Regions from separate parts of the Streptomyces sp. XH2 genome, predicted to be linked through region 2. Evidence: riboswitches for the same ligand, from Rfam matches in the RefSeq annotation. Region 2 holds a riboswitch; each other region holds the start of a gene.
The links. Region 2 has a riboswitch for cobalamin ahead of ACOTKD_RS32945 (cobalamin biosynthesis protein). Riboswitches for the same ligand answer to the same signal wherever they lie in the genome.

Region 1 (4,097 bases), on a different contig from region 2:
CGATCATCACGCACCAGAGGGCGGCGGTGATCCGCGCCAGGTTCTCCACCCGCCCCCACAGCGACGCGACGACGAGGGCGATGAGCACCAGGCCCGTCAGGTCGCCCTGCGTCTGCGTCATGCCGGGCCAGAGGTAGGTCAGGTACTGCACGAAGCCGATGACGCCCGTCGACAGGGCCACCGGGAAGTAGAGCATCATCGTCCAGACGAACAGGAACGGCATCAGCTTTCCCGTGCGGTACTGGAAGGCCTGGCGCAGATAGACGTAGCTGCCGCCCGCGCCGGGCAGCGAGGCGCCGAGCTCGGCCCAGATCAGCCCGTCGGCCAGGGCCAGCACGGCGCCCGCGACGAACCCGATGACGGCGTGCGGGCCGCCGAAGGCCGCGACCATCAGGGGGATGGTGACGAAGGGGCCTATGCCGCACATCTGGCTCATGTTGATGGCGGTGGCCTGGAACAGGCCGATCCGGCGCACGAAGCCGACCTGATCCGTCGGCGGTCTTCCCGTACCTGCCATGGCGGTCAGCCCCTTCTCGTGCCGGATGGGGTCCGGCTGACCTGATTATGCGTTCAATGCACTGGTAGCACCGGCGTGTCGGCCCCGTCCACCGTTCCGACACGCCCGGTGGCTGCGGCTGCAAACGGCCGGGTAGGTTCCGTCGGCGACAGGCGCGACGAAAGGGGTGGGAGATGCTTGCAGGACGGGTGGCGGTCGTGGGCGGCTCGATCGCCGGATGCGCGGCCGCGCTGGCCGTGGCGCGCGCGGGCGCCGGCGAGGTGGTGGTCTTCGAGCGGGCGGCCGGAAGGCTTGCGGACCGGGGCGTCGGCCTCGCCGTCCACGAGCGGCGCTACGCCGAGCTGGAGGCGGCCGGGCACCTGGACCCGGGCATACCGTGGGTGCGGCTGACCTCGCGCCCCTGGCTCGTACGGGAGGACGCGCGCCGGGCCGGGCGGCGGGTGGGGGCGCTGCCGTTCGGGTTCCGTTCGTACGACTGGGGGTCGTTGTGGAGCGCGCTGCGGGCCCGCGTCCCCTCCTGCGTCGCCTACGAGCGCGGGAGCGCGGTCGAGCGGGTGCTGCCCGGGCCCGACGGGGCCTTGCTGCGCCTGGCCGGCGGCCGTGAGGAGCGCTTCGACCTCGTCATCGGCGCCGACGGATACCGCTCCGCCGTCCGGGCCGCAACCCGGGACGCGACCGTGCCCGGTTACGCCGGATACCTGGCGTGGCGCGGCATCCTCCCGGAGGAGGAACTGCCCGGCCCGGCCGGCGCGTGGGCCCGGGACGAGGCCGCCACCGTCGCCTTCCCCGGCGGCCACATGATCGTCTACCGCATCCCCGGGCCGGGCGGGACCGGAACCGGCGCCAACTGGGTCTTCTACACCGCGCCCGCCGACCCGGCCCACGCCCTGTCCGTCGACGACGCGGCGGGCCTCCCGCCGAGCCGGGTGCCCGACGCGCTGACGGCCCATCACCGCGCCGTCGTCGAGGAGCACTTCCCGCCGTACTGGCAGGAGGTCGTCCGGCGCACGCCCAAGGACGCCACCTACGTCCAGCCCGTCCTCGACCTGTGCGTGCCGCGCTACGGGGAGGGCCGGCTCGTCCTCCTCGGCGACGCGGCCGCCGTCGCCCGGCCGCACTCCGGCAGCGGCGCCGTGAAGGCCCTGCAGGACGCGACCGTGCTGGAGCGCTGCCTGGCCTCCGCCGGGAGCTGGAAGGAGGCCGTGGCCGCGTACGACGCGGCGCGGACGCCCGCCGGCCGCGCCGTCGTCGACCTGGGCCGCCGCCTGGGCCGCGCCCAGGTGCAGGCCACGCCCGACTGGGCGGCCATGAACCAGGCCGCCCTGGAGGCCTGGTGGAAGCGGGCGTCCGAGGGCGAGGGAAGCTTCGGCGGCCAGGCGCTGGACGTCGGGCGGGAGCCCTGAGGGGGGACCGGCCCGCGGGTTGCACGCCCTGTGCTCCGGGCCGCGCCGCTCCACCCGGCGCAACGGCGCCGAGCCGAAACGCCGGAGTCCGGCGGTGCCGGGCGGACCCCGGGCCGGGCCGCGAGCCTGCCCGGCCGAGCGGGCCCCGGGGCCGCAGGCGCAGTGCGCTCGGCCCGGGGCGCCTGGCACCACACTTGCAAAGGGCTGGCAGCTGCTGAACCTTCGCATTCGCGTCCCCCGGGCGCTAAAGTGACCCGGCCGTGGTGTTCGGGAAGACCGGTGAAGGACCGTCGAGGTCCGAGCCCGGCGCGGCCCTCGCCACTGTGATCGGGGAGTGACCGTCCCGTTCCGCGCGTCGCCCCACGGGCGCGCGGAGCCACTGGCCGCAGCCGGCTGCCGGGAAGGCGGGGACGGGCGCGAACGGACCCGTAAGCCAGGAGACCGGCCACGGCATCTCGCAAATGGTCCACGAGGTGCTGGAGCGTTCAACCCCATGTCCCGACCCACCGATTCTCCCGGCGGCCCCGCGCCCTCCTTCCGCTGGCGCCGCCAGGACACCGTGCGGACCGCCGGCCTGCTGGCCGTCATCGCCGCCCTGCACGTCGTCGCGTTCGGCGTGCTCTACCTGCTCGTCGTCCCCCATCACTACGCCGTCGGCTCCAAGGTCTACGGCGTCGGCCTCGGCATCACCGCCTACACCCTCGGCATGCGGCACGCCTTCGACGCCGACCACATCGCCGCCATCGACAACACCACCCGCAAGCTGATGGCCGACGGCAAGCGCCCGGTCTCCGTCGGCTTCTGGTTCGCGCTCGGCCACTCCAGCGTCGTCGTGCTGCTGACCCTGCTGGTGGCCGGCGGCACGCGGCTGGCCGGCACGCTGATGGACGAGGAGTCCACCACCCACCAGACGCTCGGCATCGTCGGCACGACCGCCTCCGGCGGCTTCCTCTACCTCATCGCCGCGCTCAACCTCGTCGCCCTCGCCGGCATCCTGCGGATCTTCCGCGCGATGCGCGAGGGCCGCTACGACGAGGCCGAGCTGGAGCAGCACCTGGACTCGCGCGGCTTCATGAACCGCGTCCTCGGCCGCTTCACGCGCTCGATCACCCGCCCGGGCCAGATGTACCCGCTGGGCTTCCTCTTCGGCCTCGGCTTCGACACGGCCACCGAGGTCACGCTGATGGTGATGGCGGGCAGCGGCGCCGCCGCGGGCGTGCCCTGGTACGCGATCCTGTGCCTGCCGCTGCTGTTCGCCGCGGGCATGAGCCTCTTCGACACCCTCGACGGCACGTTCATGAACTTCGCCTACCAGTGGGCGTTCTCCAACCCGGTCCGCAAGGTCTACTACAACCTCACCATCACGGGCCTGTCGATCGCCGTCGCCTTCCTCATCGGCACCATCGAACTGGTCGGCGTCCTGCACGAGAAGCTGGGCCTGGAGGACGCGGTGACCGGCTGGATCGCCGGCCTGAACCTCGACAACGTCGGCTTCGTCATCGTCGGCCTGTTCGTGGTGGTGTGGGCGGCCGCCCTCGGCTACTGGCGCTTCGGCACGGTCGACCCGCGCTGGGCCGCCCGCCCGGCGGCCCCGGCCGAGAGCTGACCCGCGCGCCGGCCCGCCGTCAGGCGGCGGCGCGGGCGGACGCCTCCCCGGCCTCCTCCCGCGCCGCCGCCGGCACCAGCTGCGCCTGCCCGGCGAGGATCACCAGCGTGCCCACGGCGACCCCCAGGACACCGCACGTCGCGGCCCACGTGGCCCCCGCCTCCTCCAGGACCGTGCCGGTGACGGCCGACCCCAGTGCCACGCCGGCCGTCATCAGGGTCACCAGCCACGCGAACGCCTCCGTGACGGTGCCCGCCGGCGCGAGCTCGCCCACGAGCACGAACACGACGGTCAGCACGGGTGCGAGGAACAGCCCGGTGAAGAGCATCAGGCAGGCCATGTACGGCGGGGCGGGCAGCAGGCACAGCAGCCCGTACCCGGCCGTCAGACCCAGCATCATCAGCAGCGTCCGGCGCGGCGGCGCCACCCGCCAGCGCCGCACGGCCCCGTAGGCCAGCCCGCCGGTGAGCGCCCCGAGAGCGTTGAGCGAGAGCAGCGCCGGGGCGCCGCCGGGCAGCCGGTGCCCCTCCGCGTAGGAGACGACGAGGACGTTGAGGGTGCCGATGGCGAC
Region 2 (4,097 bases):
GCAGATCGCCTCGGCCGCCCTGGTCTCCCTCGCCCACGGCACCAACGACGCGCAGAAGACCATGGGCGTGATCACCCTCGCGCTCGTCGCCGGCGGCGTCGTCGCACCGCACTCCGACCCGCCGCTGTGGGTCATCGTCTCGGCCGGCCTCGCCATCGCCCTCGGCACGTACCTGGGCGGCTGGCGCATCATCCAGACCCTCGGCAAGGGCCTCACCGACATCAAGCCCGCGCAGGGCTTCGCCGCCCAGACCGGCGCCGCGACCGTGATCCTCGCCTCCTCGCACATCGGCTTCGCGCTCTCCACCACCCAGGTCTGCTCCGGCTCGATCATGGGCGCCGGCCTCGGCCGCAAGGGCGGCGTCGTGCGCTGGTCGACCGCCGGGCGCATGGTCATGGCCTGGGGCCTGACCCTCCCCGCGGCCGGCCTCGTCGCCGGTGGCGCGGCCTTCCTCGCCGACCAGGGCGACTGGGGCGTCGCCGCGGTCGCCGTCCTCGGCCTGGCCGTCTCCGGCGCGATCTGGCTGGCCTCGCGCCGCAAGCCCGTCACCCACGACGACCTGGACTCGCGCGACGCCGTCACCGGCGCCGAGCCGGCCGGTGTCGTCACCGCGGCCCTGCAGGCCGTCGCCCCGCCGCCGGCCGGCCCGCTCGCCGCCGCGGTCTCCCCCTCCCCCGAGGCCGGGCGGGCTCCTGCCGCCGCCGCGGCGAGCTAAGGCATAAGGAAGAAACGCATGCACATCGACTGGGCAGCTCTCGGCCAGGTCTTCGGCGTCAGCCTCGTGGTGACGGTCGGCCTGGTGGGCATCTTCACCCTGGGCATCGTGGGCACGTCGCCCCGTGCGGGGGGCTCGGCGGACTCGGGTGCGGGTGCGGGTGCGCTCGCGCGCTCCGGGGCGTACGCGTGCTTCGCGCTGTGCGCGGCGGCCGTGGGTTACGGCATCTACTTGATCGTGGCGTAGCCGCGCTCCGCCTTCGAACGGCCGGACCCCTTCAGGGGTCCGGCCGTTCGCGTACCCGCGGGGAAGCCGGGCTGCGCCGCGGCCGCGCAACCGGCTTCCGCCGCGGTCAAGCGCATCTCGTTGCCGCGCAACGAACCCCGCCGCCGCGGCCGCTTGCGTCTCGTTGCCGGGCAGCGAACTCCCGCCGCAACGGCGATCATCCTGGGTGTACGTCTCCGCCGGCGCCGCCCCGCCGGTGGGTTCGGCACCGCCGGACACGTACACGGGGGTTGCACGCCGCGGCGGCGGTAAAAGGCGTCGGCCGCACCCGGCACGGGAAGCGCTCGGGCCAGGTCAGAGCGAGTTGACGGCGCCCGCGGCGCATGGTGGACTTCCGGAGCCAAACGGCGACAGCAGAGGAAGTCCGGTGCGAATCCGGCGCGGTCCCGCCACTGTCACCGGGGAGCGTCTCCCCCACGCGATGGCCACGGCGGCGAGCCGGAAGGCCGGGGCGGGCGCGGATCCGGGAGCCAGGAGACTCTGGTCGCCGGTCACGTCGAGCCAGGGCGCGGACCCTGAGTGAGGACACATCGTCATGCCCGGCGCCCGCCACCGAACGCCCCGCAGAGCCTTCTCTTCCCGCCGAGGCGTGACGGCGGTCTGATCCGATGCGTGCCGATCCGATCGGTTTCGCGTGCGGCGCCGCCCTCGGCTTCCTCGGTGACCGCGTCCTGGGCGACCCGCGCCGCGGCCACCCCGTCGCCGCGTTCGGCCGCGCCGCGCACGCCGTGGAGCAGCGCCTGTGGCGCGACGACCGCGGCCGCGGTGCCCTGCACACCCTGGTGTGCGCCGGGGGCGCGGCGGCAGGCGCCGCACTGCTGGCCCGTACCGTACGCGCTTCTCGTTCCCGTACCGCCGACGTCGCGCTGACCGCCGCCGCCACCTGGGCCGTGCTCGGCGGCACGTCCCTGGGCCGGGAGGCCCGCGCCATCGGGGGCGCGCTCGCCGCCGGTGACGTGGAGGTCGCCCGCGAGCGCCTGCCGCACCTGTGCGGCCGCGACCCGCAGGCGCTGGACGGGCAGCAGATCGCCCGCGCCGTCGTGGAGTCCGTGGCCGAGAACACCTCCGACGCCGTCGTCGGCGCCCTCGTGTGGGGCGCGCTCGGCGGCGTGCCCGGCCTGGTGGGCTTCCGGGCCGTGAACACCCTGGACGCCATGGTCGGCCACAAGTCGGCCCGCTACCGGCGCTTCGGCTGGGCCTCGGCCCGCCTGGACGACGTGGCCGGCTGGCCCGGCGCACGCCTGACCGCGGCCCTCGCCGTCCTCGCGGGCCCGGATCCACGCGGCGCCTGGCGCGTGGCCCGGCGCGACGCGTCCCGCCACCCCAGCCCCAACGCGGGTCCCGTGGAGGCCGCGTTCGCGGGCGCGCTCGGCGTGCGGCTGGGCGGCGCGCTCGCGTACGCGGGCCGGGTGGAGCACCGCCCCGTCCTGGGCGCGGAGAACCGCCCCGTGCGGACGGACGACATCGAGCGCGCGGTGCGCCTCTCGCACCGGGTGTCGCTGCTGGCCCTGGGGACGGCGGTGGCGGCCCGCACAGTGGGCAGCCTGTTGACGACGGCAAGAGCGGCAAGGAGGAGCCGGTGACGGCTGACAGGAGCGGGCCCGCGGGCCCGCTGGGCGGGGGCCTGCTGGTGGCCGGCACCACCTCGGACGCGGGCAAGAGCGTGGTGACGGCCGGCATCTGCCGCTGGCTGGCCCGCAAGGGCGTCAAGGTCGCGCCGTTCAAGGCGCAGAACATGTCGCTCAACTCGTTCGTGACGCGCGAGGGCGCGGAGATAGGCCGCGCGCAGGCCATGCAGGCGGCCGCGGCCCGCGTGGAGCCGAGCGCGCTCATGAACCCCGTCCTGCTGAAGCCCGGCGGGGACCGCAGCAGCCAGGTCGTCCTGATGGGCAAGCCGGTGGGCGAGCTCAGCGCGCGCGGCTACCACGCGGGGCGGCAGGAGCAGTTGTTCGGCACCGTGACCGGCTGCCTGGAGGAGCTGCGGCGCACGCACGACGCGGTCATCTGCGAGGGCGCGGGCAGCCCGGCCGAGATCAACCTGCGGCGCAGCGACATCGTCAACATGGGCATCGCCCGGGCGGCCCGGCTGCCCGTGGTGGTGGTGGGCGACATCGACCGCGGCGGCGTCTTCGCGTCGTTCTTCGGCACGACGGCGCTGCTGTCGCCGGAGGACCAGGAGCTGATAGCGGGTTACGTCGTCAACAAGTTCCGGGGCGACGTGACGCTGCTGGAGCCGGGCCTGGACATGCTGTACGAGCTGACGGGCCGGCGGACGTTCGGCGTCCTGCCGTTCGCGCACGGCCTCGGCATCGACGAGGAGGACGGCCTGCGGGTCTCCCTGCGGGGCGCGGTGCGCGAGTCGGTGGTGGCCCCGCCGCACGGCGCGGACGTGCTGCGGGTCGCGGTGTGCGCCGTGCCGCTGATGTCGAACTTCACGGACGTGGACGCGCTGGCGGCCGAGCCGGGCGTGGTCGTGCGCTTCGTCGACCGCGCGGAGGAGCTCGCCGACGCCGACCTGGTCGTGGTGCCGGGCACCCGCGGCACCGTACGGGCCCTGAACTGGCTGCGGGAGCGCGGGCTCGCGGACGCCCTGGCCCGGCGCGGGGCGGAGGGCCGCCCCGTCCTGGGCATCTGCGGCGGCTTCCAGGTGCTGGGCGAGCGGATCGACGACGAGGTCGAGTCGAAGGCGGGCACGGTCGAGGGGCTGGGCCTGCTGCCGGTGCGCATCCGCTTCGCCGCGGAGAAGACCCTGGCGAGACCGGTGGGCACGGCCCTGGGCGAGCCCGTGGAGGGCTACGAGATCCACCACGGCGTGGCGGACCTGCGGGGCGGCGACGAGCCGTTCCTGGACGGCTGCCGGGTCGGCTCGGTGTGGGGCACGCACTGGCACGGCTCCCTGGAGAGCGACGGCTTCCGCCGGGCGTTCCTGCGGCGCGTCGCGGAGGCGGCGGGGCGGGCCTTCGTGCCGGCCCCGGACACGTCGTTCGCCGCGCTGCGGGAGGAGCAGCTGGACCGGCTGGGCGATCTGATCGAGGAACACGCGGACACGGACGCGCTGCTGCGGCTGATCGAGGACGGGGTCCCGAAGGGCGTCCCG
Region 3 (4,097 bases), on a different contig from region 2:
GGGCACGAGGCTGCCGCGCCCGTCGATGCAGAAGCGGCGGGCGAAGGCGCCGTAGCGGACGTAGAGCGGGCCCTCGTGCCAGCGCAGGTCCGTGAGGATGTACGGGCCGGGCCGGCCGCCGAGGATCCCGTGCAGGCCGGTCAGGGTGGCGTGCAGCTGCTCCTCGCCGTCGGGGTAGACGGTGACGAACTTCCCGCTGTGGCCGCGCTCCGCGTATTTGTTGTTGCGCAGGTGCAGCAGGTGCGGGCCGGGCACGAACTTGAACGGGATGCCGCGGGCGGTGCAGTAGTCCCAGACGTCGGCGGCGGTCTTCTCCGCGGTGTCGGCGGTCGCCGAGACGTGGATCTTCCAGCCCTGGAGGGGCTGCCCGGGGCGCGGGCCGCCCTCCTCGCCGGCGGGGAATCCGCCCATCGGGACCACAGGGAACACATGGAGCCATTCGCCGTGGCGGGAGGTGGCCCAGCCGGCGGGGGCCGGGCGGCGGGCGGTCTCGTACAGACCGCGGTCCTCGCCGCCCGCCCCCGGGACGGACAGGCGGTCCGGGGTCTCGTAGAAGTGCCTGTCGGCCAGGCAGTAGACCTCGTACCGCGCGTCCATCGTCGCCCCCCTCGGCTGCGTTGCCTAGAGATTTCCACGCCGTGAGGGGCCCGGCCAGTCACATGTGTCATCAAGAAAATGTGCGGAACGCATGAGTAACAACGCCCATGCGTACGAAGGGGTTTCACTCGTCGGGAGGAAACACCGTCTCGCCCGTGTCCGGCCTGCTGATCGTGATCGCCTCCACGGGGCAGGTCTCCGCGGCCGCGAGCACTTCCTCGGACGGGTCCGTCTCCTCCGCGAGGGGCCGGGAGCGGCGGCCCGCGTCGAGCGCGAACGCCCCGGGCGCGCTCCCGGCGCACATTCCCGAGCCCACGCACAGCCCCCGGTCGACCCGCACGTGCCAGCGCTCGGCGGCAGTCATTCCGTCAGCCCTCCTCGTAGTCCGCGGGCAGGTGGATCGTCTTGTGCTCCAGGTACTCGGCGAAGCCCTCCGGTCCGAACTCCCGCCCCAGGCCGGAGTTCTTGTAGCCGCCGAAGGGGCCGAACATGTCGAGGCCGAAGGTGTTGACCGAGTACGTGCCGGTGCGCACCCGGCGGGCGACCTCGATGCCGCGTTCGGCGTCGCGGGTCCAGACGCTGCCGGAGAGCCCGTAGTCGGAGTCGTCGGCGATGCGCACGGCCTCCTCCTCCGTGTCGTAGGGCAGCAGGCAGATGACGGGGCCGAAGATCTCCTCGCGGGCGATGCGCATGTCGTTGGAGACGTCGCCGAAGAGGGTGGGCTCGACGTACCAGCCCTTGTCGCGGCCGGCCGGGCGGCCGCCGCCGGCCAGCACCTTGGCGCCCTCGCGCTGCCCGAGCGCGATGTACTCCAGGGACCTGCGGCGCTGCCGTTCGGCGACGAGCGGCCCGACCTGGGTGGCGGGGTCGAGGGGGTCGCCGACGACGAGGGCGGAGGCGGCGGCCGTGAAGCGCTCGGCCAGTTCGGCGTAGTGGGCGCGGGGGGCGAGGATGCGCGTCTGGGCCACGCACGACTGGCCGTTGTTCATCCAGGCCGCGGGGACGATGCCGGCGACGGCCGCCTCCAGGTCGGCGTCCGGCAGGACGATCGCCGCGGACTTGCCGCCGAGCTCCAGAGTGACGCGGGTCAGCCGGCGCGCCGCGACCTCCATGACGCGCTTGCCCGCCGCGACCGAGCCGGTGAAGGCCACCTTGTCGACGCCGGGGTGCCCGACGAGGTACTCGCTGACCTCGCGTTCCGCGGGCAGGATCGACAGGACGCCCTCCGGCAGGCCCGCCTCCGTGACGATCTCCGCCAGGAGGTACGAGTCCAGCGGCGTTTCCGGCGAGGGCTTGAGCACCACCGAGCAGCCCGTCAGCAGCGCGGGCGCGAGCTTGGCCGCCGTCACGAGCTGCGGGACGTTCCACGGCACGACGGCAGCGACGACGCCGACCGGCTCGCGCCGCACGAGCAGCGGCCCGAGGGCGCCGGCCCGCCGCTCCTCGTAGGGCAGGCCGCGGGCGACGGCGATGGCGCAGTCCCACACCATCATCGCGCCGAGGGCCTGGGCGAGGACGCTCCAGGAGTACGGGGAGCCGTTCTGGGCGGAGACGATCCGGGCGATCTCCTCGTGCCGGGCGGCGACGCCGTCCTTGATGCGGGTGACGACGTCGATGCGCTCGGCGAGGGGCCGGTCGGCCCAGACGCCGGAGTCGAAGGCCGTGCGGGCCGCGGCGACGGCCCTGTCGACGTCCTCGCGCGAGGCGTGCGGGACGCGGCCGATCACCTCCTCGGTGTGCGGCGACACGACGTCGATGACGGCGCGGCCGGCCGGGTCGGCCATGGCGCCGCCGATGAAGAGCTGTCCGTGCTCGACGACCGGTCCGTTCGCATGCTGGTTCATGATCCGGATGCCTCCCGCGCGTCTGCGGAGCCCTGCGCGCCGTAACGAAAAACTGACGCAGCATCAGACACTTAGCAGCCCGCCCGGCAGCGGGCAACAGGTCGCCGGACCGTTGATCTTCAGGCCGTCCGGTTAAAGTGTCCGTGACAACTTCATCCCGCCTCGGAACGGGGGAAGCCGGTGCAAATCCGGCGCTGACCCGCAACCGTGACTACGGTCCGCCGCCCGGCGGCCGTACGAGCCGGACCACCCGGTCCAGGCGGCAGGCTTCCGGAACCGGTCGTGCCGCCTGGCGGTGCCGTCCGGTCCACCGGCACCGCCGAGGTATGCGGAGCCGAGCCCGGTGCCACCGCGCGCAGCGCGCGGGGAGGCGGCCGTGCGCGGCCGCGGACCCCGTCAGCCGGCCCTGCCCCCGCCCCCGCAGTGACACCCCACCGAGAGGCTCGACCCCATGGCCCCCTCCCTCGCCGTCCACGCGCGCCGCGGCGCCGCGGCCCTGGCCACCGCCGCCGTCCTGGGCGCGGCCGCGGCCCCCGCCGCCTTCGCCGACGGCTCACCGTCCCCGGCGCCGGGGCTGTACGGCACGGCCGACCCCAAGTTCGACGGTGTCTTCCGGCAGTCGCTGGCCTTCGTGGCGCAGAACGCCACGGGCGTCACCCCGGCCAAGCCGGGGGTCGACTGGCTCGCGGGCCAGCAGTGCGAGGACGGCGGCTTCCCCGGCTACCGCGCGGACACGAGCAAGGCGTGCGACCCGAAGAAGGACGAGTTCACGGACGCCACCGCCGCGGCCGTGCAGGGCCTCGCGGCCGCCGGCGGGCGCGCGGACGCGGTCAGGAAGGGCCTGGACTGGCTCAAGGCCCACCAGAACGACGACGGCGGCTGGGGCTACCAGGCCGGCAGCCCCACCGACGCCAACTCCACCTCCATCGCCCTCGGCGCGTTCGCGGCGGCCGGCCAGGACCCGGCCAAGGACGCCGTCAAGAACGGCAAGAACCCCGTGGAGACGCTGCTGGCCTTCCAGCTCGGCTGCGACGCGAAGGAGGGCGAGCGCGGCGCGTTCGCGTACCTGAAGGACGACAAGGGGCTGCGCGCCGACAACCTGGCCAGCGCCGCCGCCGCGCTCGCCACGCTCGGCAAGGGCTTCCTCGCCGAGCCCCCGAAGAAGGACGCCGACCGGCCCGTCAAGGCGCTGGAGTGCGCGGGCGAGGACAAGGCCGGTCCCAAGGACGCCGCCGCGGCCGCCGAGGCCGTGGACGGCTACCTCGTGGCCGCCATGGACAAGAACGGTGGCTACCTGCTGCCGTCCATGCCCGGCGCCCCCGCCAAGCCCGACCAGGGCAACACGGCCGACGCCGCCCTCGCCCTCGCCGCGGGCGGTCACCGCGCCGCCGCCGAGAAGCCCCTGAAGTGGCTGCGGTCCAAGGAGAGCGGCACCGCCGAGTGGGCCAAGGGCCAGCCCGGCCGGCTCGCCAAGCTGATCCTCGCCACGCGCGCCGCGGGCGGCGACCCGCGCGACTTCGCGGGCACGGACCTCGTGGCGCAGCTGAACGCCACGGGGCCGGCGCCGGAGCGGGCCACGGGCTCCGACGAGTCGAAGAAGGACGAGGACAAGGACGAGAAGGACGGCGGCGTCACCGTCAACGTCTGGTGGATCGT
Region 4 (4,097 bases), on a different contig from region 2:
GGTTGACCCACAGGCGCTCGCCGGGGATCGCTTCCAGGCCCTTGCGCAGCAGCGCCGCGGCCTCGTCCGCGCCGGGGACGCGCGGGGAGTGGATGTCGTAGACGCCGGGCCCGACCTCGCGCGGGTAGCCCGCCGTGGCCAGCTCGGCGGCGACCTGCATGTGCGAGCGGGCGGCCTCCAGGCTGATGACGTCGGCGTCGAGGTCGTCGATGGCCCGGAGGATGTCGCCGAACTCCGCGTAGCACATGTGCGTGTGGATCTGCGTGTCCGGCCGGACGCCCGCGGTGCTGAGGCGGAACGCCTCGGTCGCCCACGCCAGGTACTCGGCGTGGCCGGCCGCGCGCAGCGGCAGCGTCTCGCGCAGCGCCGGCTCGTCCACCTGGATCACCGAGGTGCCCGCGGCCTCCAGGTCGGCTACCTCGTCGCGCAGGGCGAGGGCGACCTGCCGGGCGGTGTCGCCGAGCGGCTGGTCGTCGCGGACGAACGACCAGGCGAGCATGGTGACCGGCCCGGTCAGCATGCCCTTGACGGGCTTGCCCGCCACCGACTGGGCGTAGCGCGTCCAGCGGACCGTCATCGGCTCCGGGCGGGAGATGTCACCGGCGAGGACCGGCGGGCGGACGTAGCGCGTGCCGTACGACTGGACCCAGCCGTGCTGCGTGGCCAGATAGCCCGTCAGCTGCTCGGCGAAGTACTGCACCATGTCGTTGCGCTCGGGCTCGCCGTGCACGAGGACGTCGATGCCGGCCTTCTCCTGGAACGAGAGCACCTCGCGGATCTCGGCCTTGATGCGCTCCTCGTACGCCTCGGCGTCGATCCGTCCCGAGCGCAGGTCGGCGCGGGCGGTGCGCAGCTCCGTCGTCTGCGGGAAGGAGCCGATGGTGGTGACCGGCAGCAGGGGCAGGCCGAGGTGGGCCCGCTGGGCGGCCGCCCGCTGCTCGTACGGCTGCGAGCGGCGGCCGTCGGTCTCGGTGACGGCGGCGGCGCGGGCGCGGACGGCCGGGTCCCGGGTGATGGCCGAGCCCGCCCGCGAAGCCAGGTCGGCGCGGTTGGCGGCCAGCTCGGCCGCGATCGTGTCGGGGCCCTGCGCCAGGCCGCGGGCCAGCGTGACCACCTCGGCGGCCTTCTGGCGGGCGAACGCGAGCCAGCGGGCGATCTGCGGGTCGATGTCCCGCTCGGCCGCCGCGTCCAGCGGCACGTGCAGCAGGGAGCAGGACGGGGCGACGTCGACCCGGCCGGCGAGGCCGAGGAGCGTGCCCAGGGTGGACAGGGACTTCTCGAAGTCGTTGATCCACACGTTGCGGCCGTTGACGACGCCGGCGAGGAGCCGCTTGCCGGGCAGCCCGCCGGCGGCCGCGAGGTCGTCGAGGTTGGCGGCGGCGGGGCCCGTGAAGTCCAGGGCGAGGCCCTCGACGGGGGCCTTGGCGAGGACCGGGAGGGCCTCGCCGAGCCGGTCGAAGTAGGAGGCGACCAGCAGCCGGGGCCGGTCGGTGAGGCCGCCCAGTTCGCGGTAGGCGCGGGCGGCGGCGTTGAGCTCGGCGGGGGAGCGGTCCTGGACCAGGGCGGGCTCGTCGAGCTGCACCCATTCGGCGCCCGCGGCCCGCAGGTCGGCGAGGACCTCGGCGTACACCGGCAGCAGCCGGTCGAGGAGGGTGAGCGGCTCGAAGCCGGCGGCGACGCCCGGCGCGGGCTTGGCCAGCAGCAGGTACGTGACGGGGCCGACGAGCACCGGACGGGCCGTCAGGCCGAGCGCGAGGGCCTCCTTCAGCTCCGCGACCTGCTTGGTGGAGTCCGCGGTGAAGACCGTGCCGGGGTCGAGTTCGGGGACCAGGTAGTGGTAGTTGGTGTCGAACCACTTGGTCATCTCCAGCGGCGCCACCTCCTGCGTGCCACGGGCCATGGCGAAGTAGCCGTCCAGGGCGTCGGCGTCGACGGTCGCGCGGTGCCGCGCGGGAATCGCACCGACCATCACACTGGTGTCCAGGACGTGGTCGTAGAACGAGAAGTCGCCCGTGGGCACTTCGTGCACACCGGCCCCGGCCAGCTGCTGCCAGTTCGTACGGCGCAGTGCGGCGGCCGTGTCCCGCAGGGCCTCGGCCGTGACACGGCCCTTCCAGTACCCCTCGATCGCCTTCTTCAGTTCCCGGCCCTGACCCTGCCGGGGGTAGCCGTGGACGGTGGCCTGTGCTGCCGCGGCTGCGGACTTGCTGGTCACGGAACTCTCCTTCGCGAGCGTGCGTGCGTCCATGACCCCGGGACGGACGGAGAGCGCGAAGGAACGGCAGACCGGGCGGGCCGCCGCCGCGGTGCGGTCGCTCGTAGCGCCGCCGCGTGTGCCCGCCTGATGTGTGCTCCCCCAGACTTCGTCCGGGGGTGCCCCCAACCGCCCTCGAGGTCACCGGGATCTCCGTGCGCTCGGCAGCGCACGGGCAGTTGGCAGGTCTTCGGACTCGCGGGCACGCCACATGGCACCTACTGGCCGTCGCTTCCCGGACCCGTACGGATCCAGTGCGTATGACGGCGGTCGTTCCCGCTCACCGCTGCGGGGCAGTCCCGGATTCCCACCGGGTTCCCTCTTGCGACGCGCCTGCCTGGCGAGCAGGGCGAACCAGCTGCACCGTCACTCTAGGCCGCGGGGCAGGGTCACGGAAGAGTGAAGTGGCGCGCCTCACGAGGCGGTTCGCGTCGCCAGCCGCAGCCGCAGCTCCATCTCGTGCTCACCGGAGACGTGACCGCGGTGCTCGGCGGCGAAGGCGCGCTCCAGTTCCTCCTTGACCTGGCGGACGGGGTCGGCGGCGCCGAACAGGTCGGCCGTGACCGTGCCCGAGAGGGGAGCCTTCCCCGGCTGCGCCGCGCCCTCGCCCAGCCGCGTGCGGGTGTCCACCGTCATGCACCAGATCATCGGGCCCGCGCCGGGCGCGCCCGGGCTGGTCTCGCTGCGCGGCGGGCCCGCTTCGGGGAAGGCGGCCTCCAGAACGCCGAAGACGGCGCCCGCGTCCTGGTGGCCGCAGTCCGTCAGATGCACGCTGACGTGGTCCGCACTCTCCCGGGCATCCGTCACCTGCTCCTCCTCCGCCGTCGTTGCCGTGACCGGGGCCGCCGCCGTGCGCGGAGAAGCCCTGCTCCGACCGTACGGCGCGCCCGGGTTCCGTGCCGCGGGCTGTGCGACCATACGGGCCAGGTGCCCCGTTCCCGCCGGGAGATGCCGCCCCGGTACCGGTGGCCTCACCCGAACGGTGGAATGCGCCCAAAGTAATTGACTGATTACGCTTGGTGCATGACCCTGTGGAGCCCCGCACCGCCGCCGTCGCAGCCCGCGTTGCGCGCCGCGGTCGCCGTGCTGGTCTCCGTCCTGCTGCTCTTCTCCGGGGGGAGCGGCACGGTGTTCGCCCTGGGCTCCGGCCCGGAAGAGACCCCCGTGTCCGTGGAGTTCGCCACCGCGGACGACTGCGTCGCGGACAACCGCACGCCCCGCGTCCAGGCGTCTCCGGGCAGGCGCACCTGCGTCCCCGCCTCGCGGGACTCCGCGGGAGCCGGATCCCCGCCGGCCCCCGGCTGCCGGCCCGCACCGCCGGCCCCCGAAGGCCCCGCGGCCACCGCGGGCCGCGCGCGCAACGACGTCCTGCGCTGCTGAGAGGAACCCCCGCCCGTCCCGCCCCGTACGGGACGGGCCGCCGCGTCCGGCACGCCCGGAACTTTCCTCACACCTGCAGGCACGAGAAGCAGAGAGACGTCATGCCCCTCGATCCCGCGCGTGTCCTGAGCGCCTATCTGCGCGCCCAGGTCTACCGCGCCCCCGAACCCGACCCCGAGCACGCCTCCGCCGGCGGCGAGCAGCCCCCGGCCACCGCCCCGGATCCGCAGGACCCGCCGAGCCCGCCGAGCCCGCCGGGCGGTCCGCGCACCACGCCCCCCGCGAGCCGGGCCGGGGAGAAGCCGCCCGCCGCTCCCGAAGCCCCCGGCGCGGAAGCCGGGCCCGCCGCGCCCCGCGGCGCGCCGCGCCGGCCCGGCCTGTTCGCCCGGCTGCTGCTGTACGTACGGCAGGAGTAGCCCCGCCGTCGCGCGGCTGCCCGCTCCCCTCGCTTTCGCGGGGACGG

Region 1: it holds a riboswitch for cobalamin, as region 2 does, so the genes downstream of both, ACOTKD_RS23000 (HoxN/HupN/NixA family nickel/cobalt transporter) here and ACOTKD_RS32945 (cobalamin biosynthesis protein) in region 2, are expected to answer to the same signal.
Region 3: it holds a riboswitch for cobalamin, as region 2 does, so the genes downstream of both, ACOTKD_RS05355 (prenyltransferase/squalene oxidase repeat-containing protein) here and ACOTKD_RS32945 (cobalamin biosynthesis protein) in region 2, are expected to answer to the same signal.
Region 4: it holds a riboswitch for cobalamin, as region 2 does, so the genes downstream of both, metE (5-methyltetrahydropteroyltriglutamate--homocysteine S-methyltransferase) here and ACOTKD_RS32945 (cobalamin biosynthesis protein) in region 2, are expected to answer to the same signal.

Annotation. Positions count from the first base shown of each region.
Region 1 is NZ_JBMMMZ010000011.1:146,649-150,745, forward strand. It holds gene ACOTKD_RS22990 (APC family permease) at 1-517, opposite strand, end outside; gene ACOTKD_RS22995 (FAD-dependent monooxygenase) at 691-1,920, shown strand; cobalamin riboswitch at 2,165-2,384, shown strand; gene ACOTKD_RS23000 (HoxN/HupN/NixA family nickel/cobalt transporter) at 2,414-3,526, shown strand; gene ACOTKD_RS23005 (MFS transporter) at 3,546-4,097, opposite strand, start outside.
Region 2 is NZ_JBMMMZ010000018.1:59,563-63,659, forward strand. It holds gene ACOTKD_RS32935 (anion permease) at 1-715, shown strand, start outside; gene ACOTKD_RS32940 (hypothetical protein) at 734-961, shown strand; cobalamin riboswitch at 1,358-1,480, shown strand; gene ACOTKD_RS32945 (cobalamin biosynthesis protein) at 1,609-2,583, shown strand; gene ACOTKD_RS32950 (cobyric acid synthase) at 2,613-4,097, shown strand, end outside.
Region 3 is NZ_JBMMMZ010000002.1:379,303-383,399, reverse strand. It holds gene lanKC (class III lanthionine synthetase LanKC) at 1-597, opposite strand, end outside; gene ACOTKD_RS05365 (ferredoxin) at 722-961, opposite strand; gene ACOTKD_RS05360 (aldehyde dehydrogenase) at 966-2,441, opposite strand; cobalamin riboswitch at 2,554-2,715, shown strand; gene ACOTKD_RS05355 (prenyltransferase/squalene oxidase repeat-containing protein) at 2,893-4,097, shown strand, end outside.
Region 4 is NZ_JBMMMZ010000004.1:34,643-38,739, reverse strand. It holds gene metE (5-methyltetrahydropteroyltriglutamate--homocysteine S-methyltransferase) at 1-2,215, opposite strand, end outside; cobalamin riboswitch at 2,419-2,628, opposite strand; gene ACOTKD_RS09625 (hypothetical protein) at 2,669-3,061, opposite strand; gene ACOTKD_RS09620 (hypothetical protein) at 3,278-3,634, shown strand; gene ACOTKD_RS09615 (hypothetical protein) at 3,736-4,050, shown strand.